Regions from separate parts of the Streptomyces sp. NPDC006610 genome, predicted to be linked through region 1. Evidence: riboswitches for the same ligand, from Rfam matches in the RefSeq annotation. Region 1 holds a riboswitch; each other region holds the start of a gene.
What was found. Region 1 has a riboswitch for cyclic di-AMP ahead of ABZY13_RS31780 (M23 family metallopeptidase). Riboswitches for the same ligand answer to the same signal wherever they lie in the genome.
Positions count from the first base shown of each region.

Region 2: another riboswitch for cyclic di-AMP. It lies ahead of ABZY13_RS24205 (peptidoglycan DD-metalloendopeptidase family protein); the one in region 1 lies ahead of ABZY13_RS31780 (M23 family metallopeptidase).
Region 3: another riboswitch for cyclic di-AMP. It lies ahead of ABZY13_RS09185 (transglycosylase family protein); the one in region 1 lies ahead of ABZY13_RS31780 (M23 family metallopeptidase).

Region 1 covers NZ_JBEXOP010000062.1:10,458-20,632, forward strand. Annotated here, with positions in the region: gene ABZY13_RS31755 (asparagine synthase-related protein) at 1-1,169, opposite strand, end outside; gene ABZY13_RS31760 (MFS transporter) at 1,908-3,332, shown strand; gene lhgO (L-2-hydroxyglutarate oxidase) at 3,444-4,652, shown strand; gene trmB (tRNA (guanosine(46)-N7)-methyltransferase TrmB) at 4,963-5,784, shown strand; gene ABZY13_RS31775 (PrsW family intramembrane metalloprotease) at 5,794-7,089, shown strand; gene ABZY13_RS31780 (M23 family metallopeptidase) at 7,174-8,223, opposite strand; cyclic di-AMP (ydaO/yuaA leader) riboswitch at 8,235-8,392, opposite strand; tRNA gene ABZY13_RS31785 (tRNA-Met) at 8,720-8,793, opposite strand; gene ABZY13_RS31790 (alginate lyase family protein) at 8,867-10,000, opposite strand.
Region 2 covers NZ_JBEXOP010000033.1:178-10,352, forward strand. Annotated here, with positions in the region: gene ABZY13_RS24200 (SGNH/GDSL hydrolase family protein) at 1-649, opposite strand, end outside; gene ABZY13_RS24205 (peptidoglycan DD-metalloendopeptidase family protein) at 882-1,892, opposite strand; cyclic di-AMP (ydaO/yuaA leader) riboswitch at 1,895-2,064, opposite strand; gene ABZY13_RS24210 (alpha-galactosidase) at 2,362-4,449, opposite strand; gene ABZY13_RS24215 (tyrosine-protein phosphatase) at 4,654-5,451, shown strand; gene ABZY13_RS24220 (DUF6126 family protein) at 5,489-5,608, opposite strand; gene ABZY13_RS24225 (XRE family transcriptional regulator) at 5,605-6,219, opposite strand; gene ABZY13_RS24230 (aspartate aminotransferase family protein) at 6,284-7,711, opposite strand; gene hpnH (adenosyl-hopene transferase HpnH) at 7,877-8,899, opposite strand; gene ABZY13_RS24240 (1-hydroxy-2-methyl-2-butenyl 4-diphosphate reductase) at 8,905-9,549, opposite strand; gene shc (squalene--hopene cyclase) at 9,559-10,175, opposite strand, start outside.
Region 3 covers NZ_JBEXOP010000008.1:131,952-142,126, forward strand. Annotated here, with positions in the region: gene ABZY13_RS09160 (serine/threonine-protein kinase) at 1-70, shown strand, start outside; gene ABZY13_RS09165 (SurA N-terminal domain-containing protein) at 333-980, shown strand; gene ABZY13_RS09170 (nucleoside triphosphate pyrophosphohydrolase) at 1,164-2,201, shown strand; gene ABZY13_RS09175 (cytochrome P450) at 2,222-3,514, shown strand; gene ABZY13_RS09180 (transglycosylase family protein) at 3,765-4,826, shown strand; cyclic di-AMP (ydaO/yuaA leader) riboswitch at 5,009-5,176, shown strand; gene ABZY13_RS09185 (transglycosylase family protein) at 5,180-5,920, shown strand; gene eno (phosphopyruvate hydratase) at 6,398-7,678, shown strand; gene ABZY13_RS09195 (septum formation initiator family protein) at 7,792-8,265, shown strand; gene ABZY13_RS09200 (DUF501 domain-containing protein) at 8,294-8,878, shown strand; gene ABZY13_RS09205 (Ppx/GppA phosphatase family protein) at 8,875-9,816, shown strand.

The DNA of each region.
Region 1 (10,175 bases):
AGCACCTGGCGGGCGCCGTGGCCGGTGAGGTGGTCGGCGCTGCCGGCGGCGAGGCGGGCGCGGTGGCGGGCGGCCGTCACCAGGGTGGACGCCGGCTCGTCGGTCAGCGGCCCTTCCAGATGGGCGTACGGCAGGGTGTCCTCGCCGCCGGTCACCACCACGTGGTGCAGGCGCGGGTTGGCCGCCAGGGCCCCGGCCCGCTCCAGCTCGGCCTCCTGGCCGCCGACCGCCAGATCGTTGAAGGTGACCGCCAGCAGCCGCTCCCCCGCGCCCGTGCCGTGTCCCAGGATGGTGCCCGGCATTCCGGGCAGGCCCGCCGCGAGCAGGGCGAGCGTCGCCGACGCCGGGCCGCCGGAGAGGTCGGCCCCGATGCCGGGCACCGGCATGCCGCGCGCGGCGCGCCGCTCGGCCGGTCCCATGCCGGGCACGGGGCCGGGGTCCATGTCGGCGCCGGGGACGTGGCGGGGCGCGGCGAGGCGGGCGCGTACGGCCTCGACGAGCGCCTCGCGCACGCCGTCCACGGCGCTGTCCGGGTCGGCGGGCGGCGCGGCCACCGCGAGGGAGGCGACCGGCTCGTACCCGGCGACCTCGCGGGCACCGGCGCGCAGGATCAGAGCGTGCCCGGGCGGAACGCGCCGTACGCCGTCGTAGGGGGTGGAGTCGTGCAGCGCGTCGGGGACGTCGGGGGCGGCCAGCAGGGCGGCGAGGTGGCCGAAGTCGAGGTTGGCCTCAATGAGGTCGGCGAGCGGCAGCGCGGCGGTGGCGTAGGCGGTGCCGCCGGCCCAGGGGGTGTGGAAGACGGGCCGGGCGCCGGCGATGTCGCCGCAGACGGTGATCCGCCGGCCGATCCGCACGACCGCCGTGTAGCTGCCGGACCAGGCCGTCAGATGACGCAGCGCCCCGCCGCGCGCGGCGAACAGGCCGACGCGCAGGGCCTCGTCGGAGGCGCCGCAGGTGCCGAGCACCGCGATCCGGGTGTCCGGGTCGGCCGTGACGACGCGCACCTCGTCGGGGCGCCAGTCGCCGACCGCCCACAGCGGATCGGGGTCGCCCCACAGGAGTTGGGAACCCACCGGGTGCAGGGTCTCGCCGTCGTGACCGGTCGCGCCCGCCGAGCCGGGACCGGCGACGCCCGCGGCGGTGCTGCTCCATCCCACCAACCACCGCATCGACGCCTCCACAAGCTGTGGACAACCAGTGCACTTCCGGAACCGGTTCCCCATGCTGCCACGAAGGACGCGCCGCGGAGCGGCGGCGGAGCCGCTAGGAGGCCATCGAAATGCGCCCGCGCACTCCTGCCAAGTGCCGGTCGCATGTGCACACTTCTCCCCGGTGCGGCGTCCGGCATCCGCCGCGGTGCACGCGGAGCCGATGCGAATGCGCCCCCGGCGCGCTCCCCGCAAACCGCCAATGCGCCCTCAAATCCCGTGGTAGCAGCGGGAATTGACCTTCATGGACAGGGGTATATTTTCGGCCAAATCCCGGGCCGGGTCCGGCAGCTGCGCGCGCCGCGCACACGCTCCGTACAGGCTGGGCGCACCACCGGCGCACGCGCGCGGTCCGGGAGACGCCACTCGTCTCCCGGACCGGTCCGCCGCCAGCGGGGATGTAGGCGGCGGTATCCCCCAGCCCACTGGTCCAGCACAGCGGGCCGACCCACGCACAGCCATGGAACCCCCGCCCGGCCGGCCGGAGGAGAGCGCACGGGCGGGCGCATGGCCACACACCCCGGGGCACGCGCCGGGCACGCCGCAACAGTCCGTACCGGGACCGTACTTCCGTACGCGCCACAATCCCGCCATCCGGAACTATGCCTCTTAACGCTTGGGATGCGGCGAACTACGCTGGGTTTACGAATGCCGCGCGGTTATGCCAGAGCGGCAGCCGTCTGTGTCGAGGGGTGGCGCATGTCCAGGGAGCAACGCGGGCCGAACGAAAAACTCGGCGCCGTTCTCGCCCTCGCGGGAATCAGCAACGCCGGCCTCGCGCGACGCGTCAACGACCTTGGCGCGCAACGCGGGTTGACGCTTCGCTACGACAAGACCTCCGTGGCGCGCTGGGTGTCGAAGGGCATGGTGCCGCAGGGCGCCGCGCCGCACCTGATCGCCGCCGCGATAGGGCAGAAGCTCGGCCGCCCTGTGCCGCTCCACGAGATCGGGCTGGCGGACGCGGACCCCGCTCCGGAGGTGGGCCTCGCCTTCCCCCGGGACGTCGGACAGGCGGTGCGCTCGGCGACGGAGCTGTACCGGCTGGACCTCGCCGGCCGGCGGGCGGGCTCGGGCGGCATCTGGCAGTCGCTCGCCGGGTCGTTCGCGGTCAGCGCCTATGCCACCCCCGCCTCGCGGTGGCTGATAACGCCCGCCGACAGCTCGGTCGCCCGCGACGCCGGCCCCGCCGAGGCCGCCGGGACGCCGATCAAGGTCGGCCACAGCGACGTGCGCAAGCTGCGGGAGGCCGCGGAGGACGCCCGGCGCTGGGACTCCAAGTACGGGGGCGGCGACTGGCGTTCGTCGATGGTGCCGGAGTGCCTGCGGGTGGAGGCCGCGCCGCTGCTGCTCGGCTCCTACTCCGACGAGGTGGGCCGCGCCCTGTTCGGCGCCTCAGCCGAACTGACCCGGCTCGCGGGCTGGATGGCCTTCGACACCGGCCAGCAGGAGGCCGCCCAGCGGTACTACATCCAGGCGCTGCGTCTCGCGCGCGCGGCGGCCGACGTCCCCCTCGGGGGCTACGTCCTGGCCTCCATGTCCCTCCAGGCCACCTACCGCGGCTTCGGCGACGAGGGCGTCGACCTCGCGCAGGCCGCCCTGGAGCGCAACCGCGGGCTGGCCACCGCCCGCACCATGAGCTTCTTCCGTCTCGTCGAGGCACGCGCGCACGCGCGCGCCGGGGACGCCCAGGCCGCCGGCGCGGCCCTGAAGTCGGCCGAAGCCTGGCTGGAGCGCTCCCGCGACGGCGACAGCGACCCCTCCTGGCTCGGCTTCTACGGCTACGACCGGTTCGCCGCCGACGCCGCCGAGTGCTACCGCGACCTGAAGGCCCCGCGCCAGGTCCGCCGCTTCACCGAGCAGGCCCTGTCCCGGCCCACCGAGGAGTTCGTCCGCTCGCACGGGCTGCGGCTCGTCGTCTCCGCCGTCGCCGAACTGGAGTCCGGCAACCTGGACGCGGCCTGCGAGCAGGGCGTGCGGGCGGTCGAGGTCGCCGGCCGGATCTCCTCCGCACGCACCACCGAGTACGTGCGGGACCTCCTGCACCGCCTGGAGCCGTACGGCGACGAGCCGCGGGTCGTGGAGCTGCGCGAGCGGGCCCGGCCGCTGCTCATGGCGCCCGCCTGACCGGGTACGGCGACGGCCCGGAACGGCCCGCCGGGCGGTTCCGGGCGGGAACCCGGGTTTGAGGGCATTGTCAGTGGCGCAGTGCACTATCGAAGCCGGGAGGTGAAACAGGTGCACAAGATCGCCTACGACTGCGACGTGCTGGTGATCGGCGGCGGGATCGTCGGCCTGTCGACGGCGTACGCGATCACCCGCGCCGCGCCGGGCACCCGCGTGACCGTGCTGGAGAAGGAGCCGGGCCCGGCCCGCCACCAGACCGGCCGCAACAGCGGCGTCATCCACAGCGGCGTCTACTACCGCCCCGGCTCCCTCAAGGCGCGGTTCGCGGTGCGCGGCGCCGCCGAGCTGGTGAAGTTCTGCGCCGAGTACGACATCCCGCACGCCGTCACCGGCAAGCTCATCGTGGCCACCGAGCGGTCCGAGCTGCCCCGGCTGCACGCCCTGGTCCAGCGCGGCCGGGAGAACGGCATACCGGTGCGGGAGCTGGTCGCCGCGCAGATCGCCGAGTACGAGCCCGAGGTGCGGGGCCTGGCCGCCATACACGTCGGCACCACGGGCGTCTGCGACTACTCCGAGGTCGCCCGCCGGCTCGCCGACGCCTCCGGCGCGCGGATCCACTACGACGCCGAGGTCGTCGCCGTCGACCGCCGCCCGTCCCTGGGCGTGGCCGTGCGCACGGCGGCCGGCGCGGTGCTGCGCGGCAGGGCCCTGGTGAACTGCGCCGGGCTGTACTGCGACCGGATCGCCCGGCTCACCGGCGACGACCCGGGCATGCGGATCATCCCCTTCCGCGGCGAGTACTACGAGCTGGCCCGGCCCGAGCTGGTCCGCGGCCTGGTCTATCCCGTCCCCGACCCGGCGTTCCCGTTCCTCGGCGTGCACCTCACCCGCGGCATCGACGGCGGCGTCCACATCGGTCCCAACGCCGTCCCGGCGCTCGCCCGCGAGGGCTACGGCCCGGGCGTGGTCCGCCCGCGCGAGCTGGCGCTGAGCCTCACCTGGCCGGGCGCCTGGCGGATGGCCCGCCGCCACTGGCGGTACGGCGCCGGGGAGCTGCGCCGCTCCGCCTCGAAGGCGGCGTTCACCGAGGCGGTGCGCCGGTTGCTCCCGGCGGTGACGCAGGACGACCTGGTCCCGGCGTCGTCCGGGGTGCGCGCCCAGGCGGTGCTGCGCGACGGCTCCCTCGCCGACGACTTCCTGATCCGGGAGTCGCCGCGCGTCGTCCACGTTCTGAACGCCCCGTCCCCGGCGGCCACGGCGTCGCTGCCGATCGGCCGGGAGGTGGCGCGGCGGGTGCTGGGGGTGCTGAGTGGGGCGTGAGCGTGAGGGGGTGCGCGTGCCGCCGAGGTCCGGAGGGGCGCAAGGTCGCGTGTCACCGAGGACTGGGCGGCCGCGGAACCGCGCACCGGCGGGAGCCGGGCGGGCCCGGAACCGCGCGCCCGCAAGGGCCGGACGGGCACGGAACCGCGTACCGATGGAAGCCGGGCGGGCGCGGGACCGCATGCCACCGACAACCCGGCGAACGCAGAACCGCGTACGGGCGTCGGCGCCCCGCGGACCGCGCCGGGGATGGCACCGGCACCGTCTCCGCACGCCGCACGCCCCCGCCGCCCGTAAAATCGACCCCACTGTGTCTGACTCCGTGAACACCCCCGAAGCCCCCCGCTCCGCCTCCCCCGGCACCGCTCCGTCGCGCGGCCGGGACAAGGCGGAGCCGAGGTTCCCGGACGGGCCCAAGGCGGATCCCGCCGGGTCGCACTTCGAGCGGCGGATCCGGAGCTTCCAGCCCCGCCGGAGCCGGGTGACCGCCGGGCAGGCGGACGCCCTGCAACGGCTGTGGCACCGGTGGGGCCTGGACATCGACGGGCAGCGCGTCCTCGACCTGGCCGAGCTGTTCGGCAACGACCACCCCGTCGTCCTGGAGATCGGCTTCGGCATGGGCGAGGCCACCGCCCAGATGGCCGCCGCCGACCCCGGCACCAACATCCTCGCCGTCGACGTGCACACCCCCGGCCAGGGCAACCTGCTGGGCCTGGCCGAGCGCAACGGCCTGGCCAACGTCCGGGTCGGCAACGGCGACGCCATCATCCTGCTGCGCGAGATGCTGGCCCCCGACTCCCTCGACGGGCTGCGCGTCTTCTTCCCCGACCCCTGGCCGAAGAAGCGGCACCACAAGCGGCGGCTGATCCAGCCGGACTTCCTCACCCTCGCCGCGGCCCGGCTGAGGCCGGGGGCGATCCTGCACTGCGCCACGGACTGGGAGCCGTACGCCGAGCAGATGCTGGAGGTGCTCACCGTGCACCCCGCGTACGAGAACACCAGCCCCGACGGCGGTTTCGCGCCACGCCCCGCCTTCCGCCCCCTCACCCGCTTCGAGGGCCAGGGCCTGGACAAGGGCCATGCCGTGAACGACCTGCTCTTCCGCCGCGTACCGCACCGGTCCTTGCCGTAAGGGGGCGCAGTGGCCACCGGTCCCCCGCACCCGACGCCCTTAGCCACTCCGGACGGCGGCGTCCCGGCGCACGCGCCCTGGTGGCGCCGGCGCCGGCTGGGCTACGCCGCGCTGACCACGCTGCTGGCGATGTCGGGGCTGGTCATCCTCGCCCTGGTCCGCGAGGAGACCGGCACCGACGGGTTCCTGGTCGGCCTCGGACTCGCGGTCCTGCCGGTGCCGCTGCTGATAGCCGTCTTCCGCTGGCTGGACCGCGTCGATCCCGGCCCCTGGCGCAATCTGGCCTTCGCCTTCGCCTGGGGCGCCTGTGCGGCGGCGCTGATGGCGATCGTCGCCAACAGCTTCGCCGTCCGCTGGATCGCCACGGCGACCGCCGACCCGGCGAGCGCGAACACCCTCGGCGCGACGGTGATAGCGCCGGTCGTCGAGGAGACCACCAAGGCCGTCGCCGTCCTGCTGCTGTTCCTCTTCCGCCGCCGCGATCTCACCGGCATCGTCGACGGCGTCGTCCTGGCCGGGATCACCGCGACCGGCTTCGCCTTCACCGAGAACATCCTCTACCTGGGCAACGCCTTCGGCGCCGACCGGCTCAGCGGTGACGGCATCGCCACGGTCACGGCGGCGACGTTCTTCGTCCGGGTCGTCATGTCGCCCTTCGCGCATCCCCTGTTCACCGTCCTGACCGGCATCGGCTTCGGACTCGCGGCCCTCGCCGGGGAGCGGCAGCGGCTGCGCCGGATCCTGCCGCCGCTGGGCGGGCTGCTGCTCGCGATGGGCATGCACGCCCTGTGGAACGGTTCGGCGACCTTCGGCGAGTACGGCTTCTTCGCGGTGTACGGCGGTTTCATGGTGCCGGTGTTCGGCCTGCTGACGTGGCTGGTGATCTGGAGCCGGCAGCGTGCACTGCGCACGGTGCGCGAGGAACTGCCCGCCTACGCCGCGGCCGGCTGGCTCGCTCCGGCCGAGCCGTACGCGCTGGGCTCGCTGCGGGCGCGGCGGCTGGCCCGCGAGTACGCCGGCCACCATCTGGGCCGGCCGGCGGCGCGCACGGTGGCCGAGTACCAGTCCCGCGCGACCTCGCTGGCGCAGCTGCGCCGCCGGCTGCGGCAGGGCAGGGCGGGGGCGGACTTCGCCGTGCGGGAGGGTGAGCTGCTGCGGGAGCTGTGGTCCCGGCGGGAGGTCGCCCGTCCGGCGCTGGAGCACGCGGCGCGCGTCACCGCGCCGGTGGCACCGGTGGCCGTACCCCCGTGGGCGGCGGGGCCGCAGGCGTGGCACCCGGCGCAGTACAACCCGTACCGGACGTGAGGACCCGCGATCGGCAGCCCTGACGTCGGGGGGGTGCCGTCAGGACCGCCGGGGATCGAAGGTGTGCCGCGTCGGCGGCGGACGTCAGGGGTTGAGGCCCTTGTCGCGCAGCCAGGCGATGGGGTCGACGGCGCCGCCGTCGCCGGTGCGCACCTCGAGGTGGAGGTGGGGGCCGGTGACGTTGCCGGTGGCGCCCACGCGCCCGATCACGTCGCCGGTGTTGACCTTCTGGCCCACGGTGACGCTGATCGACGACTGGTGGGCGTAGAGGATCTCGGTGCCGTCCTCGAGGGTGAGCACGGTCTTGTAGCCGTACGACCCGTCCCAGCCGGCCTGCGTGATGGTGCCGGTGTGGACGGCCTTGATGAGGGTGCCGGTGGGGGCGGCGAAGTCGACGCCGGTGTGGTAGCCGGACGACCACATGGCGCCGGCCTGGCCGTACGTCGAGGTGAGGGTGTACGAGGAGGTCGGCAGCGTGTACTGGCGGGCCAGCTCGGCGAGGCGCTCGGCCTCGGCCTTCTTGCGGGCCTCCTCCTCCGCGGCGGCCTTGGCGGCGGCGGCCTTGGCCTCCGCCTCCTTCTCGGCCTTGGCGGCGGCTTCGGCGGCGGCCTTCTCGGCAGCGGCGACGGCCTCCGCGGCGGCCTTGCTCTCGACCTGCTCCTGCTGCTGTTCGGCCTGGGCGATGATCCGGGCGCGCAGGGCCTCGCCGGCGTCGGTGGTGCCCTGGGCGGTGTCGGCGGTGGTGACACCGGCGCCGCTGAGCGGTGCGGCGGCGGTCTGCGCGACGGCGGTGTCGGCGGCGTCCTCGGCGTCGTCCGAGAGCAGGGAGCCGACGTTGGGCAGGTCGGGCATCGAGATCGACACCGGCGGCTTGCCGGTCTGCGCGGTGGCCATGCCGCCCGCGCCGACGGCCGCTATGACGCCGACGCCGAGAACGGTGGAGCTGCGGGCGAGTCCGCCGCCGCGCTGCTTGGCGACGCGGTGCTTGCCACGGACGGGGCGGACGGAGTCGGCGGTGGGGTTCCACTCCTCCCACGGCCCCTCGTCGGTGCGCTGTCCGCCGTAGACGACGGTGTCCTCGGAGCGCGGTGCCGGGAAGAACGGGGCTTGCGGGGCAGGCGGGTTGGACGCCACGTGGGCGTACTCCTTTCCTTCCTTCTCGCCTACCGGGTTAGCTGACGGGTTCGGAGCAGGAAGGTCTCCTACGCGCGTAAACCATCCGTGCCGATACGGCGGCCTACGCCCGATTCACCCCAAGGTGATGGTTCCCCGGTTCCCTTGCGGGATTCGGCGTGTGCGCACGGAGCCGCCTCTTGTGACGGCTGGGACGACCGCGCTGCGTTATCGGACGTTAATAGAACCGGGGCCTGAATTCCAAGCCGTTCAGCTTGATCATTAACGTTCTCGGCCGGGACGTACGGCTCACGAGCGGCGAAAACCGGGCGAGTTGACCCGGGCTCAGGAGCGGACGAGTTTATGACGGTGTCTCAGATGTTACCCGTGCACGGTCGTACGACTACCTGACGTGACCGAGGTGGAGGGCGTGCCGCGGACAGCGCGGTCGGCGCGGACAACACTCAGGGCCGGAACCCATGATCTGCTGATCAGGATTCCGGCCCTGGGCCTTCAGTAGCGGGGACAGGATTTGAACCTGCGACCTCTGGGTTATGAGCCCAGCGAGCTACCGAGCTGCTCCACCCCGCGTCGATGAATCCAGTGTACGCCATCCGCGGGAGCCCTCACGCCAGGGTTTTCGCCGACCCGGACCGCCCGCTCCTCAGCCGCCGGGGTTGCCGGTGTGGGTGAGGCTCTCCCAGGCGACGAAGCGGTGGTCGGTGCCGGCAAGGGCCCCCGGCCGGGCAGCAGCGCTGCGGGCGGCCGCGGCGGGCTTGTCGAGCCGCTGTTCCAGGTGGTTGAGGACGACCGCCGGCGGCGGCCCGGCCGTCCCCCCGCACCGCCGCAGCCCCGCCGCCTGCCGGTCGAGCGTGGCCCTGAGCCGGTCCTCCACCTCGCTGTACACGTCGACGCCCTGGTGCCAGGCGGTCTCGGCGATGTGCGCGGCGGCGGCGAGCGAGGCGCCGGTCCGCCGCAGGTGCCGGCAGTCCGTGCGGGCGGCGGACCGGCCCCGCTCCAGCGGAAATTGGGCGGGGACGTGCTCGCGGAAGCGGCGGAGGGCGGCGTCGAAGGCGCGGTGGTCGTCGAGGAAGACGGCCATGCCGAGGGCGGCGTCGGCGGCGACGAGCTCCCGGTGACCGTCGTCGGCCCGGCCCGGCCGGGTGACCTCGGGCAGATGGACGGTGCGCAGCATCCCCTCGAACCGCCGCATGTACCCGGCCTCCCATCCGGCGCCCGGTGCGTGCCGCACGATCTCGGCGGCCCGCGCCCAGGTCCCGCCGGTCCACGCGGCCTGCAGCGCGGCGTCGCCCCCGGTGTGCCGGCGCAGCCTCTCCGACCACGCGTCCATGATCTCGATCGCCTTTTCGGCGTGCTGCCGCTTGCCGGTGACGCCGTACAGGAGCGCCTGCGTGTAGGCGGCGATCGCGTCCTTTCGTTCGGCGGCGCAGCCGCGCCCGGCCCTGCCGCCGGGGCAGTGGACGGTCCTCACCGGCCGCGCCCGGTGTCGGTACGACCCGTACGGGCTGTCCCGCATGTCGAGGTAGGCCTTCAGCCACGGCTGCCGTCCGGCGGTGACGTTCTCGCGTACGACGTCCAGCTGCCGGGCGTTGACCAGCACGCCGGGGTGGGTGAACCCGGCGTCGGCGGGCAGCGCGCGCACCATGGTCCGTCCCCCGGCGTCCATGACCCCGCACGCCCCGACCAGCCCGCCGGCCAGCGCCGCCGCGAGCCCCGCGCCGGCCACGCCCAGGACCACCCGCCTGCTCGCAACCCTCGTGCCCCTCGTGGCTCTCACAGCCCTCGTGGCTCTCATGGCCCTCATGCGCGCCGCCTCCGCGTCCGTCCTGCCGTGCTGCTTCACCCAGGGGCAGCGTGACCCGGCGCGCGGCGAGGCGCAGCGGATGTTGGGCCGATGGGCGGTCCGCCGGACGGGGAGCGGGCAGCGCGCCGGCCGGACGGGAGGGCGCGCC
Region 2 (10,175 bases), on a different contig from region 1:
CGTCGCGCCGGACCTCCAGCGTGCCCCGGGGCGGCAGCGGCGGCCACGGCTGCTCCGGGTCGGCCGGCACGGGCAGGCCCAGGACCTGTCCGGCACGCAGCGCCACCCGGGTGTGCCCCTCGGAGGAGAGGTGCAGCCGGTCGTGGTCCCAGGCCCGGCGGTCCTGGATGGACCTGAGGGACCACAGGTCGAGCACCGGGCAGCCGTACCGGTCGGCGATGGCCCGGACATGCCCGTTGTAGGTGGCGATCTTGCCGCGCAGGTGCCGGAGCACGGGCACGCCCCGGGTGTCGAAGCCGGTCGTCACCATCACGGTGCCCGCGGCGGCGGTCAGCCGCGCCACCGCCCGCTCGAAGCGCTCGGCCACTTCGTCGGGGTCGGTGCCGGGGCGCAGGATGTCGTTGCCTCCGGCGCAGAACGAGACCAGGTCGGGGGCGAGTTCCATGGCCCGGGGGACCTGGTCGGCCACGATCTGGTCGAGGAGTTTCCCCCGGACGGCAAGGTTGGTGTAGGCGAAGTCGCCCTCGGCCCGGCGGTCCGCAAGAAGTACGGCGAACCGGTCGGCCCAGCCGACGAACGCCCCGTCGGGGCCGGGGTCGCCCACGCCCTCGGTGAAGCTGTCCCCCACCGCCACGTACGACCCGATCACTGATCTGCTGTCATTCTTCGAATCGTCTGCCACAGCGCACCATGATTCCTCGTGGAATGTGACTTACGCGACCGTAGGCATGGGTTGACGGACGGTGAGATAAGCCACTGGCCAAGGAATGGTCAACTGCGGAATGGGCCGCGGCCCGTCGGGGCGGGCACGCCGAAGGCCGGACCCGGGATCTCGTGATCGGGGTCCGGCCTTCGGCGGCTGTGCGTCAGGGAGCGGGGGTTCAGATGGAGACGCCGTGCGACCGCAGGTAGGCGACCGGGTCCACGTCGGAGCCGTAGTTCGGCGTGGTGCGGATCTCGAAGTGCAGGTGCGGTCCGGTGGAGTTGCCGGTCGAGCCGGAGAGCCCGACCTGCTGGCCCGCCGTCACGGTCTGGCCGGCCGAGACGGAGAGGGAGGACAGGTGGGCGTACTGGGCGTAGTAGCCGTCGGCGAGCTTGAGGACGACCTGGTTGCCGTACGCGCCGGCCCAGCCCGCGGAGACGACGGTGCCCGGGCCCACGGCCTTCAGGGAGGTGCCGGTCGGGACGACGAAGTCGGCGCCGGTGTGGTAGCCGCTGGACCACATGCTGCCCGCGACCCTGTAGGCGGTGCCGACGCCCGCGCCGGACACCGGGGCGGTGTAGCCGCCGGAAGCGGGGGCGGTGTCGGCGGCCTGGGAGCCGGTGGACGCCTGGGCCGAGGACTCGTCCGGGGCCGACTCCGCCGGGGAGGACTCCTGCTGGGGCGCCTCGGACGGCTGCGACGGCTCGGACGGCTGCGACGGCTCGGCGGTGGCCGACGACTTCTCGGCGGAGGCCGAAGAGGGCGCCGGGGCCGACGACTTCTGGGCCGTAGCGGCCTTCTTGCCGATGCTGAGCTTGAGGCCCGGGTGGATCAGCGACGGGTCGTCGCCGACGGCCTCGCGGTTGTCCTCGTAGAGCCGCTGCCAGCCACCGCTGACGTTCTGCTCCTCGGCGATCTTCGACAGGTAGTCGCCGACCTTCACCGAATACGTCGTCGCCCCGGACTTCTTCGCGGCGGACTTCTTCTCGGCGGCCTTCTTGCCGGTGGCCGTCTTCTCCGCCGTGACGGACTGGACGGTCTTGTCCGGCGCGGACTGCGGGGTCGCGGCATGGGCGCCGGCGGCCCCCATGAGCGGCAGGGCGAGTGCGGCGCCACCGGTGCCGGCGACGGCTATGGAGCGGGCGAAACGCTGGGCCTTGGGACGGCGGTGCTTACCCTTTGCGGGCATGGTGATTTCCTCTCCGGCGCCTGCGAGGTGAGCTGTCGGGTGCGGACTGGAGATGTCCGGCCGCGCCGAAACGCGGCTAAACCCCAAGCCGTTCCGGAGACCGGAACAGGCATTCGTACCTGTGGGTCCCCCGCTCCTGCCGTACACGGGTGGGTTTGCGCGGGCACCGGGCGGCGGCAGGATTAGGCGTCCGCCCGGATCGGTCTGGAACGTAAGCGACCGCGACGCAAACGGACAAGCAAGAGGTTCCGGATCAAGACCCCCATCTTGATCGGTTGCCGGATTTCCCGGTCACCCTCCGTACACCGCCGGGCGGCCGTTACCCGCAAACTCCCTTGTGACACGTGAGGATTACGTGAACATGACGGGCGACGCACGGTCACCACTATGACCCTGCTCACCCGCCGTTTCACCAGCCCCCCTCATTCCGCAGCGAGTTGGAATGAAGAGGCCAATTCGGGCAGAAGGCTCATATGCGACGGAGTCGGAGAACTGCCGCGTCGAAATCTCCCCGCAACCCCGACTGCATTCCGTGATGCAGCAGCACGGCACCGCGATGGATTTCGCCCGTTTCGCGGCATTCGTACGACGCTGTCGGATCCAGCCCGCGCAGCCGCAGCGCCGGCACGGGCTCGCCGAACCGCTGCGCCTGGAGCCAGGCCAGGACGACGGTCTCGTCGCCGAGCACGTACTGCACGGCGCTGAGCCCTCCGTCCGGCGGGCGCAGCCGGTACAGGTCGCCGCGCTGCACCAGCGGGCGTATCTCCTTGTAGAGCGCCACCCACTCCCGCGCCTCGGACAGTTCCTCCTCGCTCCAGCAGGTGAGGTCGCCGCCCACGCCGAGCACCCCGGCCATGGCGCTCACGAAGCGGAAGCGCAGCGAGCTGACCCGGCCGTTGAGCATGGCGTTGGGGCTGTCGGTGACCCAGGCGGCCATGACCCGCGCGGGGTGGAGCTGGCTGAAGCCGTGCTGGATGGCGAGCCGGTCGAGCGGGTCGGTGTTGTCGGAGGTCCACACCTGGTCGGTGCGGGCGAGGATGCCGAGGTCGATCCGGCCGCCGCCGCCCGAGCAGGACTCGAAGGCGACGCCGGGGTGGGCCGCCCGCAGCCGGTCCACCAGCGCGTACAGAGCGCGCACGTGGTCCACCCACAGTCGCTGCGGGTAGGGATCGCCGGGCCAGCCCGCGTCGGTGAAGCAGCGGTTGAAGTCCCACTTCACGTAGTCGACGGGGGCGCCGGACAGCAGCGCGTCGAGCTGCTCCCAGAGGTACTCCCGCACATCCTCGCGCGCAAGGTTGAGCACCAGCTGATTGCGGAACTCCGTCCTGTTTCGTCCGGGTTGGAACTGCACCCAGTCCGGGTGGGCGCGGTACAGCTCGCTGTCCGGGTTGACCATCTCGGGCTCGACCCAGATCCCGAACTGCATCCCGAGGGCGTGCACCTCGTCCGCGAGGGGCTTCAGTCCGGCCGGGAAGCGGTCCCGGTTGGGAGTCCAGTCGCCGAGCCCGGCGTGATCGCCGGTGCGCGCCCCGAACCAGCCGTCGTCCACGACGAACAGCTCGACGCCGATCCCCGCCGCCCGGCGCGCGAGGGCCCGCTGCTGCTCCTCGGAGATGTCGAAGCCCGTCGCCTCCCAGGAGTTGAACAGCACCGGCCGGTCCCGCCCGGCGTCCGGGACGACATGCGCCCGCTGATAGGCGTGCCAGGCGCGGCTGGCCCCGCCGAAGCCGCCGTCGGACCACAGCCCCGCGAAGACGGGCGTCGTGAAGGACTCCCCCGCCGCCAGCCGCAGCAGCCCCGAGTCGTCGTACCCGGCGCCGCCGGTGATCTGCACCCGCCCGTCCGGCAGTTGCGCCACCGCGATCCGCCAGGACCCCGACCAGCCGAGGGCGCACGCGTACACCTCACCGCGCTCCTCGGTCGCGTCGGTGTCCAGCGCGACCCACGGCAGATGCTGGTGCCCGGTGTGCCCGCGGCGGCTGCCGATCACCTTCTCGCCGTAGGTCAGGGGCGCGGACGTCAGCCGGGACTCGGCGGCCCAGCGGCCGTGCAGCTGACTCAGCCGCCAGGCCCCGCGCTCGGGCAGGGTCCAGGTCGCGGAGTCGGCGCGCAGCAGCTCCACGGCCGGCCCGTCGTTGTCCAGGGTGACCCAGCGCTCCACGACGTCCCCGCGCATCCGGTGGTGCAGGGTGACCGCCAGCCCGCCGTCCCGGAACCGGAGCCGCAGCTCCTCCTCGCCCCCGGCGCCGCCGATCTCGTAGGCCTCGAAGCTCCACTCGGTCCCGCGCCGCTCGTCGGTGCGCACGGACAGGGCGGGCCGGACGAAGCGGGCGCCGCCCTCGACGGGGTACTCCTCGCGTCCGTCGAGGCGGGACTCGAAGGGCCAGTCGTCGGGCAGCGGACGGGCGGCGAGGGCCTCGGCGTCGGCGAGGGCGATGGTCGGCCCCCAGTGCAGATGCAGCAGCTCGCCGGCGTCCGTGAGGTGCAGGGCGTAGCTGCTCGCCGGTCCCGACAGCAGCCAGGTGCGGCCGTCGTCGGCGATGTCGATGTGCGTCATCCCGCTCCCCCACGGACTCGGACAGTCCCGCTCACGTCCCAACATCATCGAGCGCCGCGCCCCCTCCCGGCAACGCCTGTGGAAAACCCCGGCGACGAACGGTGACCGCCTGTGGACAACCGGTCGGCCCGGAAAACGCATGTCGTATCGTCAAGGCGTGCCCGTCGACGAGCCGCGCCGGCGGGGCGATGGGAGGGAGCCCCCGTGACGCAGCAGGTGCCGTCGACCGAGCCCGAGCTGGCCGCAGTGCGCAACTTCCGTGACGTGGGCGGCCTGCCGACGGTGGACGGGCGCCGGGTGCGGCACGGCGTGCTGTTCCGCAGCGGCCACCTCGCCCACGCCACCGCCGAGGACGCCGCGTTCCTCGCCTCGCTGGGGCTGCACACGATCTTCGACTTCCGCAACGCCGCCGACCAGAAGCTCGAAGGGCCCGACGTCGAGCTGCCGGGCGTGCGCAATGTCAACCTGCCGCTGAGCGACCCGGCGGACGGCGCGGAGTTCTGGAGAATGGTCCGCGAGGGCGATCTGGAGCAGCTGCGGGAGATCCTGGCGGACGGCAAGGCGGCGAACCGGATGATCGCCTCCTACCGCATGATCATCAAGGACCGGACGGCCGAGCACTCACGGGTGCTGCACGCGCTCGCCGAGGACAGCGTCCCGGCCCTGATGCACTGCGCCGCCGGCAAGGACCGCGCCGGGCTGTCGATCGCGGTGACGCTGCTCGCCCTGGGGGTGGAGCGCGATGCGATCCTCGCCGACTACCTGGAGTCCAACGCCAAGCACCGGCGCTACAGGGTGCGCCGCAGTAGCAGCTCCGCCTCCGCCTACGCGCCGGAGGTCATGGAGCTGCTCGACCCGCTGTTCGAGGCGCGCGCCGAATACCTGACGGCGGCGCTGGAGACCATCGACGACACCTGGGGCGGCGTCGACGCCTATCTGGAGCGGGGCCTCGGGCTGGCTCCCCGGACCCGCGAGCGGCTGCGCGACCGGCTCCTCGACTGAGACCGGGGCGGCGCCACCCGGGCCCGGCCGCCCGGCGCTACTTCGCCCCGACCTCGAAGAGCAGATAGAGGAACGCGGCGAACACGTGCCCCGCGACGATGTAGATGAACAGCCGGACCCAGATGGCCTTCGGGATCCTCTGCTCGGAGTCGCTCATGGGGTCTCTCCCGTCGTGGGGCCGAGGCACAGCGCGGCCGTGGGGCTCTGGAGCAGGGTGTGGACGAACAGGAGGTCGACTCCGTCGTCGTCCAGGGCGGTGATGCGGTGCGGGGTCAGCGAGTCGAAGTGGGCGCTGTCCCCGGGGCCGAGCCGGTGCGCGGCGTCCCCGAGGCGCAGCCCGAGCCGTCCCTGGAGGACGTACAGCCACTCCTCGCCGGGGTGCACGCGCACGATGTCGCCCTGGGACCCGTGCGGCACGTGGACGCGCAGTGCCTGCATCCCGCGGCCCGGCGCTCCCGCCTGCCGGTAGGTCCAGCCGCCCGCCGCCGTCGGTTCCATGTCCGCGCCGCGCAGGACGGCGTCCCGGCCGGCGACCGTCTCGCCGAGCAGCTCGGAGACCGTCGTACCGTAGACGCGGGCGAGCGCCAGCAGCATCGGCAGCGACGGCTGGCGGTGGCCGGTCTCCAGCCGGGAGAGATGGGCGGGCGACAGCCCGGCGGCGCGGGCCGCGCTCTCCAGGGTGAGGGAGGCCTGGCGGCGCAGCGCCCGCAGCTGCGGGGCCACGGCGGCCAGGCCCTCGGCGGCCGGCTCGGGGACGGGAAGGCTCATGCCCCCATTGAGCCCCACCTTTGCCCTCGGGGCAATTTTCTTGCCCGCCAGGCAAAAGCCCCGTCTACCGATGGGCGACCGCCTGCTTCACCAGCGTCTTCCCGAACTCCCACATCAGACCGCTGCCGTTGTGCGCGTCGTCCATCACCTCTGTGAAGGCGTCCACGAACCGGTCCACCTCTCGCTCCCCGATGATCAGCGGCGGGATGAGCTTGATCACCTCCAGGTGGTCGCCGGAGACCTGTGTGAGGATGCGGTGGCGCTGGAGCAGCGGCACGACCACCATCTGCGCGAACAGCCCCTTGCGCGCCGCCTGGAGCATCGTCCAGCGGCTGCGCAGGGCGAGCGACCGGGGCCGGCCGAACTCGATGCCGATCATCAGCCCTCGGCCGCGCACGTCGGCGAGCAGCTCGTACTCGTCGATCAGCGCCGTCAGCCGTGACTTCAGCAGCTCGCCCGTGGCGCGGACGCCCGCGACGGTCTGCCGGCTCTCCATGACCGACAGCACCGCCAGGCCCGCCGCCATGGCCTGGGCGTTCCCGCCGAAGCTGGCCGAGTGCACCAGCACCCGGTCCATGGACGAGTACACCTTCTTGAAGATCCAGTCCCGGCCGAGCGTGGCGCCGACCGGCACATAGCCGCCGGAGAGGGCCTTGGCCACGCACACCAGGTCCGGTTCGACGCCGTCCTCGTGCTGGTAGGCGTAGAAGTCGCCGGTCCGGCCGAGGCCGGTCTGCACCTCGTCGGCGATGAGCAGCGCCTTGTGCCGGCGCAGCAGGTCCTGGGCGGCCCGCAGATAGCCGGGCGGAGCCTCGTGCACGCCCTTGCCCTGGATCGGCTCCACGATCAGGGCGGCCACGTCGCCCCGCTTCAGCTCCCGGGCGAGGGCGTCGAGGTCGCCGAGCGGCACGGCCGTGTCGGGCAGCAGCGGGGCGAAGCCGTCGCGGAAGCCGGACTCGCCGTTGACGGAGAGCGAGCCCGTGGTCAGGCCGTGGAAGGCGTGCTCGCAGTACAGGACCCTCGGTCGGCCGGTGGCGTACCGGGCGAACTTCAGGGCGGTCTCGACGGCCTCGGTGCCGCTGTTGCCGAAGAACACCCGGTCCAGGTGGGGGCTGTGGGCGAGGAGGCGCTCGGCGAGCAGTCCGGGCAGCGGCGGGCAGTCGAAGCGGGTGAGGTCGGCGAGGTGTGCGTCGAGGACGTCGTGCAGCGCCCTGCGCACGACCGGGTGGTGACGGCCGAGGCCCATCACCCCGAACCCGGCGAGCATGTCGAGGTATTCGTTGCCCTCGGCGTCCCAGAAGTAGGCGCCCTCGGCACGCTCGTAGACCTTGTCGAAGCCGATCGTGCGCAACATGCGCGGCAGTTGGTGGTTGAGGTGCCGGGCGTGCAGTTCGTAGCGTTCGGCGGCGCGCTCGGCGAGCAGCGCGCCGAGGTCGAACTCCGCGCCGGGCGCCGGCTCGGCGGGCTGGGGCGCGGATTCGGCGGTCGTCATGCGTGGGTCTCCTTGGACGCCGTGTCGTCGGGGCCGCGGCCCGGGCCGGCTGCGCCCGGACGGCGAGCCGGCATCGTCACGCCCGGGCCCCCTGTCCTCTCCGGTCTTCCTCTCGCGGTGCTCTCACGGCGACGGCCCGCGCCCGGGGCGCGGGCCGTCATGACGTCACTCCCGGTTTCCGGACACCGTCTCGCGCAGGGCGCGCAGCGACTCCTTCAGGGAGCCCATGGTGGCGAGGACGGCGGTGGGCTCGTAGCCGCAGTGCGCCATGCAGTTGGCGCAGCGCGGGTCCTTGCCGCGGCCGTACTTGTCCCAGTCGGTCTCCTCGATCAGTTCCCGGTACGTCGGCACGTAGCCGTCGCTCATCAGATAGCAGGGCCGCTGCCAGCCGAACAGGGAGTAGTTCGGGATCGCCCAGGCGGTGCACGGGAAGTCGACGCGGCCCTCGAGGAAGTCCAGGAAGAGCGGGGAGTGGTTGAGCCGCCAGCGGCGCCGGTTGCCGCCGGAGAAGGCCTTGCGGAACAGTTCCCGGGTCTGCTCCACGCCCAGGAAGTGCTCCTGGTCGGGGGCCTTCTCGTAGGCGTAGGCGGGCGAGATCATCATCTCGTCGACCTGGAGGTCGTCGTTGAGGAAGTCGAGCACCTCGACGACGGTCTGCGGGGTGTCGGTGTTGAAGAAGGTGGAGTTGGTGGTGACCCGGAAGCCGCGCCGCTTGGCCTCCTTGATGGCGGCCACCGCCTCGTCGAAGACGCCCTCCTTGGCGACCGACTCGTCGTGCCGTTCGCGCAGCCCGTCGATGTGCACGGCGAACGCGAAATAGGGCGAGGGAGTGAACTCGTCCATCTTCTTGCGCAGCAGCATGGCGTTGGTGCACAGGAAGACGTACTTGCGTCTGGCCACCAACTGGCGCACGATCTCGTCGATCTGAGGGTGCATCAGCGGCTCGCCGCCGGCGATGGACACCATCGGGGCGCCGGATTCGAGGACCGCCCCCACTGCCTGGGCGACCGGCATGCGCTGCTTGAGCACCCCGGCCGGATGCTGGATCTTCCCGCAGCCCTCGCACTTGAGGTTGCAGGCGAAGAGCGGCTCCAGCTCCACGATGAGCGGGAACTTGTCGCGCCGGCGCAGCTTCTGTTCAGCCAAGTATGCGGCGACCTTGACGGACTGGCGCAGCGGCATGGCCATCTGGCTCACCTCCTGGGGAGCAGCACATTACGGTGCCATTCACGGAATGCGGGAAGAATGGAGCGGAGAACGCGGAAAGCCGATATTCCACCGCGCACGGTGCCGATCCGGACCAGTTCGTGTTCCGGGGCGTCGACCACCACCCGGACGGCGGCAACCGGGCGCGTGCCCGCGCGGGCGGCGGTGAGCAGGGTCGCCGCCGACTCCATGTCGGCGGCGATGGCGCCGGCGTCCCGAAGCCGGGCCCGCTCGGGGCCCCGTACGACGTGGTCGGTTCCGGTGAGCGGGCCGGTGTGCACGGCGTGGCCGGGCACGGCACGGGCGAGTTCCTCGACGAGCAGGTCGGTTCCCTCGCACGGCACGGATCCGCGCGGATCCCTGGTCTCCTCGGCGACCACGAGGTCGCCGGGGTGCATGCCGGGCGCGAGCCCGGCGCAGAAGCCGGTGGCGAGGACGGCGACGCCGGCGAGGGCCGGGCCGGCCAGCGCCCGGGCGACGGAGCGCTCGGCGGCCTCCGGCCCCATGCCGGTGCGCAGCACGGTGACCGGGCCGCCGGTGCCGTCGCGTTCGCCCAGGCGCAGGGCCAGCCGCTCGATGCCGAGCGCGCAGGCGATCAGCAGCGGCGGCGCCGGGGCGGGCGGTGTGCTCATCGCCCGCACCTACGCGCCGGCCGGGCGCTGTTCGGCGAGGACCGCTCCCCGCTCGGCCCGCGCCGGCTGCTCGCGGGACTGCGCCCGGTGGGCGAGGGGCTCGCCGTGCAGGTACCGGCCGAGCGCGGTGAGCGGGAAGACCTGCCGGTAGAGGTGGTAGTTGATGGAGAAGTCCCAGGGGAAGCCGGTGCCGGTGAAGTACGGCTCGTCCCAGGAGCCGTCCTCCCGCTGGGTGGCGGCGAGCCAGGCGACGCCGCGTTCGACGGCCTCGGAGTGCCGTTCGCCGGCGGAGAGGAGCGCCAGCAGAGCCCACGCGGTCTGCGAGGCGGTGGAGGCGCCCCGGCCCCGCCATTGACGGGGGTCGCGGTAGGAGCGCAGGTCCTCGCCCCAGCCGCCGTCGTCGTTCTGCACGCGCCGGAGCCAGGAGACCGCGCGGCGGATCGCCGGGTGCGAGGCGGGCAGCCCGGCGGCGGTGAGCGCGGGCACCACCGACCCGGTGCCGTAGAGGTAGTTGACGCCCCAGCGGCCGAACCACGGTCCGTCCGGCTCCTGTTCGGCGAGCAGCCACTGAACGCCGCGCCGGGTGCGCGGGTCGTGGGCGAGGCCCTCGTGGGCGAGCATCTCCA
Region 3 (10,175 bases), on a different contig from region 1:
GCACGGGCCCGGACATCCGCTCGCCGCGGAGGTGCGGCGGACGCTGCAGTGGCTGGGGCAGGTGCGCTGACCGCCGGAGGGGCGAACGGGCGCCTTCGGCGGGGGTGCCGTCGGCCGTGCGGGTCCTGCCGTGCGGGCGCCTGCCGCGCGAGGGCGCCTGGGGTGCGGCTGCCGACCGCGCGGGGAGCCCGTGGTGCGGGTGCGTGAGCCGTGGGTGCCTGAAGTCGCGGTGAATCGTTGGTCGAATGGGTTGGCCAAAGCCCGGCCGCTGCCTACCATCGATCACCGCAAGACTTTGTGCACCGTCGCACAATCTCCTCGGGAGGTTCCCCTTGCACCGCCGCCGTCGCACCGCGCTCCTCCTGTCCGCCGCGATCGCCGCGGCCCCGCTGCTGACCGCCTGCGGCAACGACGCGCACCCCGGTGCCGCGGCCGTGGTCGACGGCCGGCGGATCACCGTGGCGCAACTCGAGAACCGGGTCGACGAGGTGCGCGAGGCGCAGCGGGCGGCGGTGGGCGACGAGACGCAGTACGCGCAGATCGTCGCCAGGACCGGCACCCTCGCCCGCGACACCCTCCACAGCATGGTCCTGGACCAGGTCCTGCACCGCGCCGCCCGGGACGCGGGCATCACGGTCAGCCGCAAGGAGGTCCAGCAGATGCGCGCCGGCCTCGAACAGCAGGCGGGCGGCGCCAAGGGCCTGGAGACGACCTGGCTCCAGCAGTACGGGGTGCCTCCGGAGCGCCTGGACGAGAACCTGCGCCTGCAGCTGGAGGCGCAGAAGCTCGCCCGGCACCTGGGCACCGACACCGGCCAGCCGGCATTCTGGAAGGCCCTGTCCGAGGCATCCAAGAAGCTCGACGTGGACCTCAACCCGCGTTACGGCACCTGGGACGTGGAGAAGAGCAGCCGGGTGGACGCCAAGACGCCGTGGGTGCGCGAGGTGACGGCGGAGGCACCGCCGGAGCAGCCGGCGTAGGCGCGGCGGTACGGCTGCGGGCGGAGGCGTAGGCGGCGGGTACTGCGGGCCGGCCGCCGGCCGGGCGGCCGACGTGCAGGCGGTCGCGGGGTTCGGTGGCGTGCCAGGCTGTTCATCCGATGATCGCAGTGGTCGCTGTGGACAACTCGCGAGCGCCTCGCCGTGGTGGGTTACGTTCGGATCGTGAACGCAACCAGCTTCGAAGGCACCCCGGACACCGGTCCCGACCCCCGTTCCGCGCCCGGACGCATCGTCCTGCTCACCACCAGCCACCGCGTCGCCCCCGGGCTGCTCTCCTGGCCCGCGTGGCAGGCCCTGCACGCCGCCGACCAGGTGCTCTGCGCCGACGGGGCGCACCCGCAGCTGCCCTATCTGCGGGAGGCCGGGATAGCCGTCGCCGAGGCGGCCCCGACCGCCGAGGAACTGGTCGACGCGTGCGCCGACGGGCGCACGGTCGTGGTCGTCGCCACCGGCGAGGGCGAACCCGGGCTGACGGACGGACTGGCCCGGCTGGCCGGCGGCGGACGCGTGCGCATGCCGGAGCTGGAGCTGCTCCCCGCCTCCTACGACCTGCCCGGCGCCCGCCTCCTCGACCTCGTCCAGGTCATGGACCGCATCCGCGCCGAGTGCCCCTGGTCGTCCCGCCAGACCCACCAGGGGCTCGTGAAGCACGGCATCGAGGAGATGTACGAGCTGATCGAGGCGATCGAGGACGGCGACCGGGACGAACTCCGGGAAGAGCTGGGCGACGTCCTGCTCCAGGTCGTCTTCCACGCCCGGATAGCGGAGGAGGACCAGGACGCCCCCTTCTCCATCGACGACGTGGCGGGCACCATCGTCGCCAAGCTCATCCACCGCCACCCGCACGTCTTCGGCGACGCGACGGCCTCCACCCCCGAGGAGGTCAGAGAGCACTGGCTGCGCACCAAGGCCCAGGAGAAGCGGCGCACGTCGGTGACCGAGGGCATACCTCTGCACCAGCCCGGCCTCGCCCTCGCGGCCAAGCTCGCGTCCCGGGCGCGTACCGCGGGCCTCGACGTGCCGCTGCCGAAGGACGAGGGGATCGGCTACGAGCTGCTGGCGCTGGCGGCACGGGCCGAGGCGGAGGGCGTGGATCCGGAGACGGCGCTGCGCGCGGCGGCACGCGCGTACCGGGACGCGATCAGGGAGACGGAGGCCGCGGCGAGCACGGCGGCCGAGGAGCCCGGAAAGGAGTCTTAGCGGCCGGATAACGTCGACGGGTGACCAACCAGCCGCATTCCCGTCAGCACGCCGCCCCACCCGCGCCCGAACTCTTCACCTGGGAGTTCGCGACCGACCCCTACCCGGCGTACGCCTGGCTGCGCGAGCACGCGCCGGTGCACCGGACGCGGCTGCCCAGCGGGGTCGAGGCATGGCTGGTCACCCGGTATGCCGACGCGAGGCAGGCGCTGGCCGACCAGCGGTTGTCCAAGAACCCGGCCCACCACGACGAGCCCGCGCACGCGAAGGGCAAGACCGGCATCCCCGGTGAGCGCAAGGCCGAGCTGATGACCCATCTGCTCAACATCGACCCGCCGGACCACACCCGGTTGCGGCGGCTGGTGTCCAAGGCGTTCACCCCGAGCCGCGTCGCGGAGTTCGCGCCGCGCGTGCAGGAACTGACCGACCGGCTCATCGACGGGTTCGCCCGCACGGGGAGCGCGGACCTCATCCACGAGTTCGCCTTCCCGCTGCCCATCTACGCCATCTGCGACATGCTCGGCGTACCGCCCGAGGACCAGGACGACTTCCGGGACTGGGCGGGCATGATGATCCGTCACGGGGGCGGGCCGCGGGGCGGTGTCGCGCGGTCGGTGAAGAAGATGCGCGGCTACCTCGCCGAGCTCATCCACCGCAAGCGCGAGTCCCTGCCCGCGGAGCCGGCGCCCGGCGAGGACCTCATCTCCGGCCTGATCCGCGCCTGGGACCACGGTGAGCACCTCACCGAGAACGAGGCGGCGGCGATGGCGTTCATCCTGCTGTTCGCCGGGTTCGAGACCACCGTCAACCTCATCGGCAACGGCATGTACGCGCTGCTCACCCACCCCGTGCAGCGCGCCCGCCTCCAGCACTCCCTCGCGGCGGGCGAACGCGACCTGCTGGCCACCGGAGTGGAGGAACTGCTGCGCTACGACGGGCCGGTGGAGCTGGCCACCTGGCGTTTCGCGACCGAGCCTCTGACGATCGGCGGCCAGGACATCGCGCCCGGCGACCCGGTGCTCGTCGTCCTCGCGGCGGCGGACCGGGACCCGGAGCGGTTCACCGACCCCGACACGCTCGACCTCGCCCGGCGCGACAACCAGCACCTCGGTTACGGACACGGCATCCACTACTGCCTCGGCGCGCCGCTCGCCCGGCTGGAGGGCCGGACAGCGCTGGCCACGCTGCTGACCCGCCTCCCCGACCTGCGGCTCGGCGTCGACCCGGCAGAGCTGCGCTGGCGGGGTGGACTCATCATGCGCGGACTGCGCACGCTGCCGGTGGAGTTCACGCCCGAGCAAGGTCGTGCATAGCGGACTCTTCCGGACACCCGTGTCCCAAACCAAACATGACAGCCCTTCACATCTGTGATCTTCACGTGATCTGCGCGGCATGAACTTGTGACAAGTGATCGTCTGCCGATACGTTCACCCATCAACGTGGCGGCGGCGCATCACCCGCCGCGCGGGTCACTGCTGTCTCGGGAAAGGTCCCCGCATGCTCTCCGGGAACGGTCGTCACCGTCGCCCCCGCCAGGCCCCGGCACTCGTCGTCGCGGCCGGCGTGACCGGCTCCGCCATCGCCATCCCCCTGCTCGGCGCGACCGGCGCCAGTGCGGCGAGCGGTGCGACGTGGGACAAGGTCGCGGAGTGCGAGAGCGGCGGTTCCTGGAGCGCCGACACCGGCAACGGGTACTACGGCGGCCTGAACCTGTCGCAGGAGGACTGGGAGGCGTACGGCGGTCTCACCTACGCGTCGCGACCGGATCAGGCCAGCCGTTCCCAGCAGATAGCCGTCGCCGAACGGCTGCTCGCGGACCGGGGCGCCGAGGCGTGGGCCAGTTGCGGCATCCTCGTCGGTCTCGACCAGGACGACAGTGAGGCGGGCGTCGACACGGGGGTGGCCGGCGACGCGGCGTCGAGCACGCCGGACGGCGTCCTCAACCCGCCCGGATTGTCCAACTCCTCCGGTTCTTCCGCCTCAGTGGGCGGGAAGTCGGGTGCGAAGTCGAGCACGAGCCCGACCGAATCGGCGGGCGCGGGGAAGTCGGCCGAATCCGACCGATCCGGCGAATCCGATGAATCCCCTGGAACTGAATCGACGGATTCGGGTCGGGCGACGGCGTCCGAGACCGGAACCGGAGCCGGGGCCGGCCGGGAGACGGGCGCACCCTCCGCCTCCGTCTCCACTTCCCCCTCTGCACCCGAATCACCCGATAGCGGCACGGATGTGTCGGAATCTGCAGACTCCGACACTCTCGCCAAAACCCCCGAAAGTGTCGGCTCTTCCAGTCTCATCGACACCGGCATCGCCGACGCGGGCTCGGGGACCGGCCGTCATCGCGGCTCCAGCGCGCAGGAGGACGTCCTCGACGACCGCGAGGCCGGGTCCTCCGGCTCCTCGGGGCGGCACGCCTCGCGGGGCGGGTCGGCGGAGCGGGCGGCCGCCGACGGGTCGTACACGGTGCGCGAGGGCGACAGCCTCTGGGGCATCGCCGACTCTCTTGAGGTCGACGGCGGATGGTCCGCGCTCTACTCGGAGAACAAGGACGCCGTCGGCGCCGACCCGGACCTCATCCTTCCCGGTCAGACCCTGGATGTCGGGGTCGAAACGGTCGAAAAGTAGCGGGAGTTCACGTCACGGTTCGGGCTGATTGTCCGTTTTGGAATCAGTGTGGGATGAGTCTCAGAAGCCCTGATCGTCTTTGAAATTCCGCCGATCGCGTGTCTACGGTCGTGACCGCTCGCCAATGCGGGCCCCGGTAGCCGCAACGCCGAATCCTGCCAGCGGCCGTCCGGGAACAGTCGTCGCGTCAAGCGCCGTAGGCAGGAGCGGGGGACCCAAGGTAGGCGCCGTTCCGGGCAGTTGAGCCCGGGGCGGCTAGGGGTGAAGCCGCGTCCCGTGAGGGACGCGGCCGGGCAACTCAACCGGCCCGAACCCGACAGCTCACCTCGCAGGCGTCGGTGAGGGGATCAACCATGCTGTTTTCCGGCAAGGGCAAGCACCGTCGTCCGACCGCCCTCCAGCGCTCCACTCGCGCCATCGCCATCGCCGGCGTGACCGGCGCCGCCGTCGCCGCTCCGCTGATGGCGTCCGGCACCGCCTCCGCCGCCACCGCCTCCGAGTGGGACGCCGTCGCCCAGTGCGAGTCCGGCGGCAACTGGTCCATCAACACCGGCAACGGCTACTACGGCGGCCTGCAGTTCTCGGCCTCCACCTGGGCCGCCTTCGGTGGCACGCAGTACGCCGCCACCGCCGACCAGGCCACCAAGGAGCAGCAGATCGCCATCGCCGAGAAGGTGCTGGCCGGCCAGGGCAAGGGCGCCTGGCCGCACTGCGGCACCGGCCTGTCGAACTCCGCCTACAACGGCGGCTCGGCCGGCACCTCCGGCGACGCCGGCAGCTCCACCGGTTCGAACGCGACGGGCTCGGCCGACACCGGCTCCTCCGAGGCCACCGCCCCGGCCCGCGAGACGGAGCAGCAGCCGGCCTCCCGTTCCGCCGACCGCCCGGCCGCCAAGAAGACCGTCACCACCCCGACCGGCAAGAAGGTCAAGAAGGGCGACGGCGAGTACAAGGTCGTCGAGGGCGACACCCTCAGCGAGATCGCCGCGGAGCACGACGTCAAGGGCGGCTGGGCGAAGCTGTTCAAGCTGAACAAGGACATCGTCGAGGACGCGGACGTCATCTACCCGGGCCAGCAGCTGCACCTCAAGTGACGGCCGGCGGCGAGGGGCGCGAAGTGACGGCGGGCGCCGAAGGGCTGAACTGACAGGCGGCGCGGAGCGCACTCACAGCACGCGCCGACCGACGCCGTCATCCTGAAAGCCCCCGGGCCTCCGGGCCTCCGGGCCTCCGGGCCTCCGGGCCTCCGGGCCCCCGGGCTGACGGCCACAGGCCCCAGCACCCCGGTCCCCCAGGACCCCCGCCCCCAGACCCCCGTGAGGGTTCCCCCCGTCCCCGCGGGCTCCCCGCCCCGGCGCGTTCTCCCCCGTACGCGCCGGGGCGGGGCTTTTTTCGGCCAGGCGTGCACGCAACCGTGCGCGGGACTTTTTGTTCCGTTCGGAAACAATTTACTCTCGGTTCCGTCCACGGGGTGGTCGACCGGCTGGCCGATCGCCCGGAGCCGGTTAGGCTCGTCTCGCAGAGCCACCGCGGCCCTGCGAAGCCGCGTCACATTGAAGAAGGAGATGCTCGTGCCGTCCATCGACGTCGTCGTAGCCCGGGAAATCCTGGACTCCCGAGGCAACCCCACGGTCGAGGTCGAGGTCGGCCTCGACGACGGCAGCACGGGTCGTGCCGCCGTTCCGTCCGGCGCCTCCACCGGCGCCTTCGAGGCCATCGAGCTCCGCGACGGCGACCCGAACCGCTACCAGGGCAAGGGCGTCGAGAAAGCCGTGCTGGCCGTCATCGAGCAGATCGGCCCCGAGCTGGTCGGCTACGACGCCACCGAGCAGCGCCTGATCGACCAGGCGATGTTCGACCTGGACGCCACCGACAACAAGGGCTCCCTCGGCGCCAACGCCATCCTCGGCGTCTCGCTCGCCGTCGCGCACGCCGCCTCCGAGGCCAGCGACCTGCCGCTGTTCCGCTACCTGGGCGGCCCGAACGCGCACCTGCTGCCCGTTCCGATGATGAACATCCTGAACGGCGGCTCGCACGCCGACTCCAACGTGGACATCCAGGAGTTCATGATCGCCCCGATCGGCGCGGAGTCCTTCTCCGAGGCGCTGCGCTGGGGCACCGAGGTCTACCACACCCTCAAGAAGGTGCTGAAGGGCAAGGGCCTGGCCACCGGCCTCGGCGACGAGGGCGGCTTCGCCCCGAACCTCGGCTCCAACCGCGAGGCCCTCGACCTCATCCTCGAGGCCATCAAGGAAGCCGGCTACACCCCCGGCGAGCAGATCGCCCTGGCGCTCGACGTCGCCGCGTCCGAGTTCTACAAGGACGGCACGTACACCTTCGAGGGCAAGGCGCGCTCCGCCGCCGAGATGACCGAGTACTACGCCGAGCTGGTCGAGGCGTACCCGCTGGTCTCCATCGAGGACCCGCTGTTCGAGGACGACTGGGAGGGCTGGAAGACCATCACCGAGAAGCTCGGTGACAAGGTCCAGCTCGTCGGCGACGACCTGTTCGTCACCAACCCGGAGCGTCTGGCCCGCGGCATCGAGGAGGGCGCCGCCAACGCCCTGCTGGTGAAGGTCAACCAGATCGGCTCGCTGACCGAGACCCTGGACGCCGTCGAGCTGGCCCAGCGCAACGGCTTCAAGTGCATGATGTCCCACCGCTCCGGCGAGACCGAGGACGTCACCATCGCCGACCTCGCCGTGGCCACCAACTGCGGCCAGATCAAGACCGGCGCCCCGGCCCGCTCCGAGCGCGTCGCCAAGTACAACCAGCTGCTGCGCATCGAGGAGATCCTCGACGACGCCGCGGTGTACGCCGGCCGCAGCGCGTTCCCGCGCTTCAAGGGCTGACCCGGCCGACCCGGCTGATCCGGCCGTAGAGGCAGCGTCGTCCGTACGTCCCCGTACTCGGTCCCGTACCGTGTGCGGGGACGTACGCGCGTGTGTGAAGGTGAGGCGGGGACATGGCCGTGAAGGACCGGGACCGGTTCTCCACCACGACCAGGCTCAAGCTGCTCGGCGAACAGACCGCGGCCCGGGTCTACCGCTCCCAGACCCGCCGCCAGGCCCGCCGCTCCCGGCTCACCGGCCGGGCCGCCCTGCTCGCCCTCGTCGTCTGCTCCCTGGTCGTGGCCCTCGCCTACCCGATAAGGCAGTACGTCGCCCAGCGCGCCGAGATCGCCGATCTGGAGCGCGAGCAGCGCCAGGCCCGCGAGCGCGTCGAACAGTTGCGCGACCTGAAGGCGCGCTGGCAGGACGACGCGTACGCGGAGCAGCGGATCCGGGAGCGGCTGCACCATGTGATGCCGGGGGAGACCGGGTACGTCGTGATCGACCCGGGCGCCGCCCGCCAGTCGCGCACCGACCACGGGGCGGCCGACCGCCCCTGGCACACGAACCTCTGGGAAGCGGTCGACAAGTCCGACGCCGCCCAGTGAACGCATAGAGGAAGACAGTCTCAGACGCATGGAAACGCCCCCGCCGTCCACCCCGCGCACCGAGCCCACCGACGCGGACGTGGAGGCCTTCAATCAGCAGCTCGGACGGCCCCCGCGCGGCCTGCGCGCCATCGCGCACCGCTGCCCCTGCGGCCAGCCGGACGTCGTGGAGACGGCCCCGCGGCTGCCCGACGGCACGCCCTTCCCGACGCTGTACTACCTGACGTGTCCGAAGGCCAACTCGGCCATCGGCACGCTGGAGGCCAACGGCGTGATGAAGGAGATGACGGAGCGGCTGGCCGCCGACCCGGAGCTGGCCGCCGCGTACCGGGCCGCCCACGAGGACTACGTCCGGCGGCGGGACGCGATCGAGGAGCTGAAGAACTTCCCCAGCGCCGGTGGCATGCCGGACCGGGTGAAGTGCCTGCACGTCCTGGTCGCCCACTCGCTGGCCGCGGGCCCCGGCGTCAACCCGCTGGGCGACGAGGCGCTGGCGATGCTGCCGCAGTGGTGGCGCAAGGGCGCCTGCGTGACGCTCCCCGGCACGGCGGCCGGCCGGACCGGGGAAGAGCCCGGACAGCCCACGGACGCGAGCGAGGAGACCGGCCGATGACCCGAGTGGCCGCCATCGACTGCGGTACGAACTCCATCCGTCTCCTCGTCGCCGACGCGGACCCGGCGACGGGCGAACTGGTCGACCTGGACCGACGGATGACGATCGTGCGGCTCGGCCAGGGCGTCGACCGCACCGGCCGGCTGGCGCCCGAGGCGCTGGAGCGGACCTTCGCGGCCTGCCGCGAGTACGCCGGGATCGTCAAGGCCCACGGGGCGGAGCGGCTGCGCTTCGTGGCGACCTCCGCCTCCCGCGACGCGGAGAACCGCGAGGACTTCGTGCGCGGCGTGCTGGACATCCTGGGCGTGGAGCCGGAGGTCATCACCGGGGACCAGGAGGCGGAGTTCTCCTTCACCGGCGCGACCAAGGAGCTGACGGGGCGTACGGATCTGGCGCTGCCGTTCCTGGTGGTGGACATCGGGGGCGGTTCCACCGAGTTCGTGGTGGGCGAGGAGCGGGTGCGCGCGGCGCGCTCCGTGGACGTCGGGTGCGTGCGGATGACGGAACGGCATCTGGTGCGGGACGGCGTGGTGAGCGACCCGCCGGCCGAGGAGCAGATCGCGGCGATGCGGGCGGACATCGAGGCCGCCCTCGACCTCGCGGAGGAGCGGGTTCCGCTGCGGGAGGCGCGCACCCTGGTCGGGCTGGCCGGCTCCGTCACGACGGTGTCGGCCATCGCGCAGAACCTGCCCGCGTACGACTCGGCGGCCATCCACCACTCCCGCGTCTCCCACGACACCGTCCGGGAGATCACCGACCGGCTGCTGCGCTCCACGCACGCCGAGCGCGCCGCCATCCCCTCCATGCACCCGGGGCGGGTGGACGTGATCGGCGCGGGGGCCCTCGTCCTGCTGTCGATCATGGAACGGATCGGCGCGGAGGAGGTCGTCGTCAGCGAGCACGACATCCTCGACGGGATCGGCTGGTCGTTGGCCTGACCGCCTGCGGGGTGCGGTACGCGTCCCGACGGTCGCCGGCCTCGACGACGAGGAGGACGTCCTCCTCGTCGTCAGCCGGCGCCGCCCCTCTAATTACTTGCGGGTATCTTCAAACTGAGCAGGCCGGACACCGTTTGAGCGCGCCCGGCGGGTGCTTCCTCACCTCCCGTTGACGCCCGCCGGGAAAAGTTCGTGAAGTTCTTCACAAGGAATTCGGTCCCCAAGGGGGATCATCGGCGGTCGTTGCGCCATTACGGGGCCCCACCAGGGCCGTAGAGGCTCTGGAGCGGGGATGGGGGAGGGGTCGCGCGGGGTCTGCGCGGGGCGCCGGCCCGAGGCGTGAGACAGGCCAGAGGGGC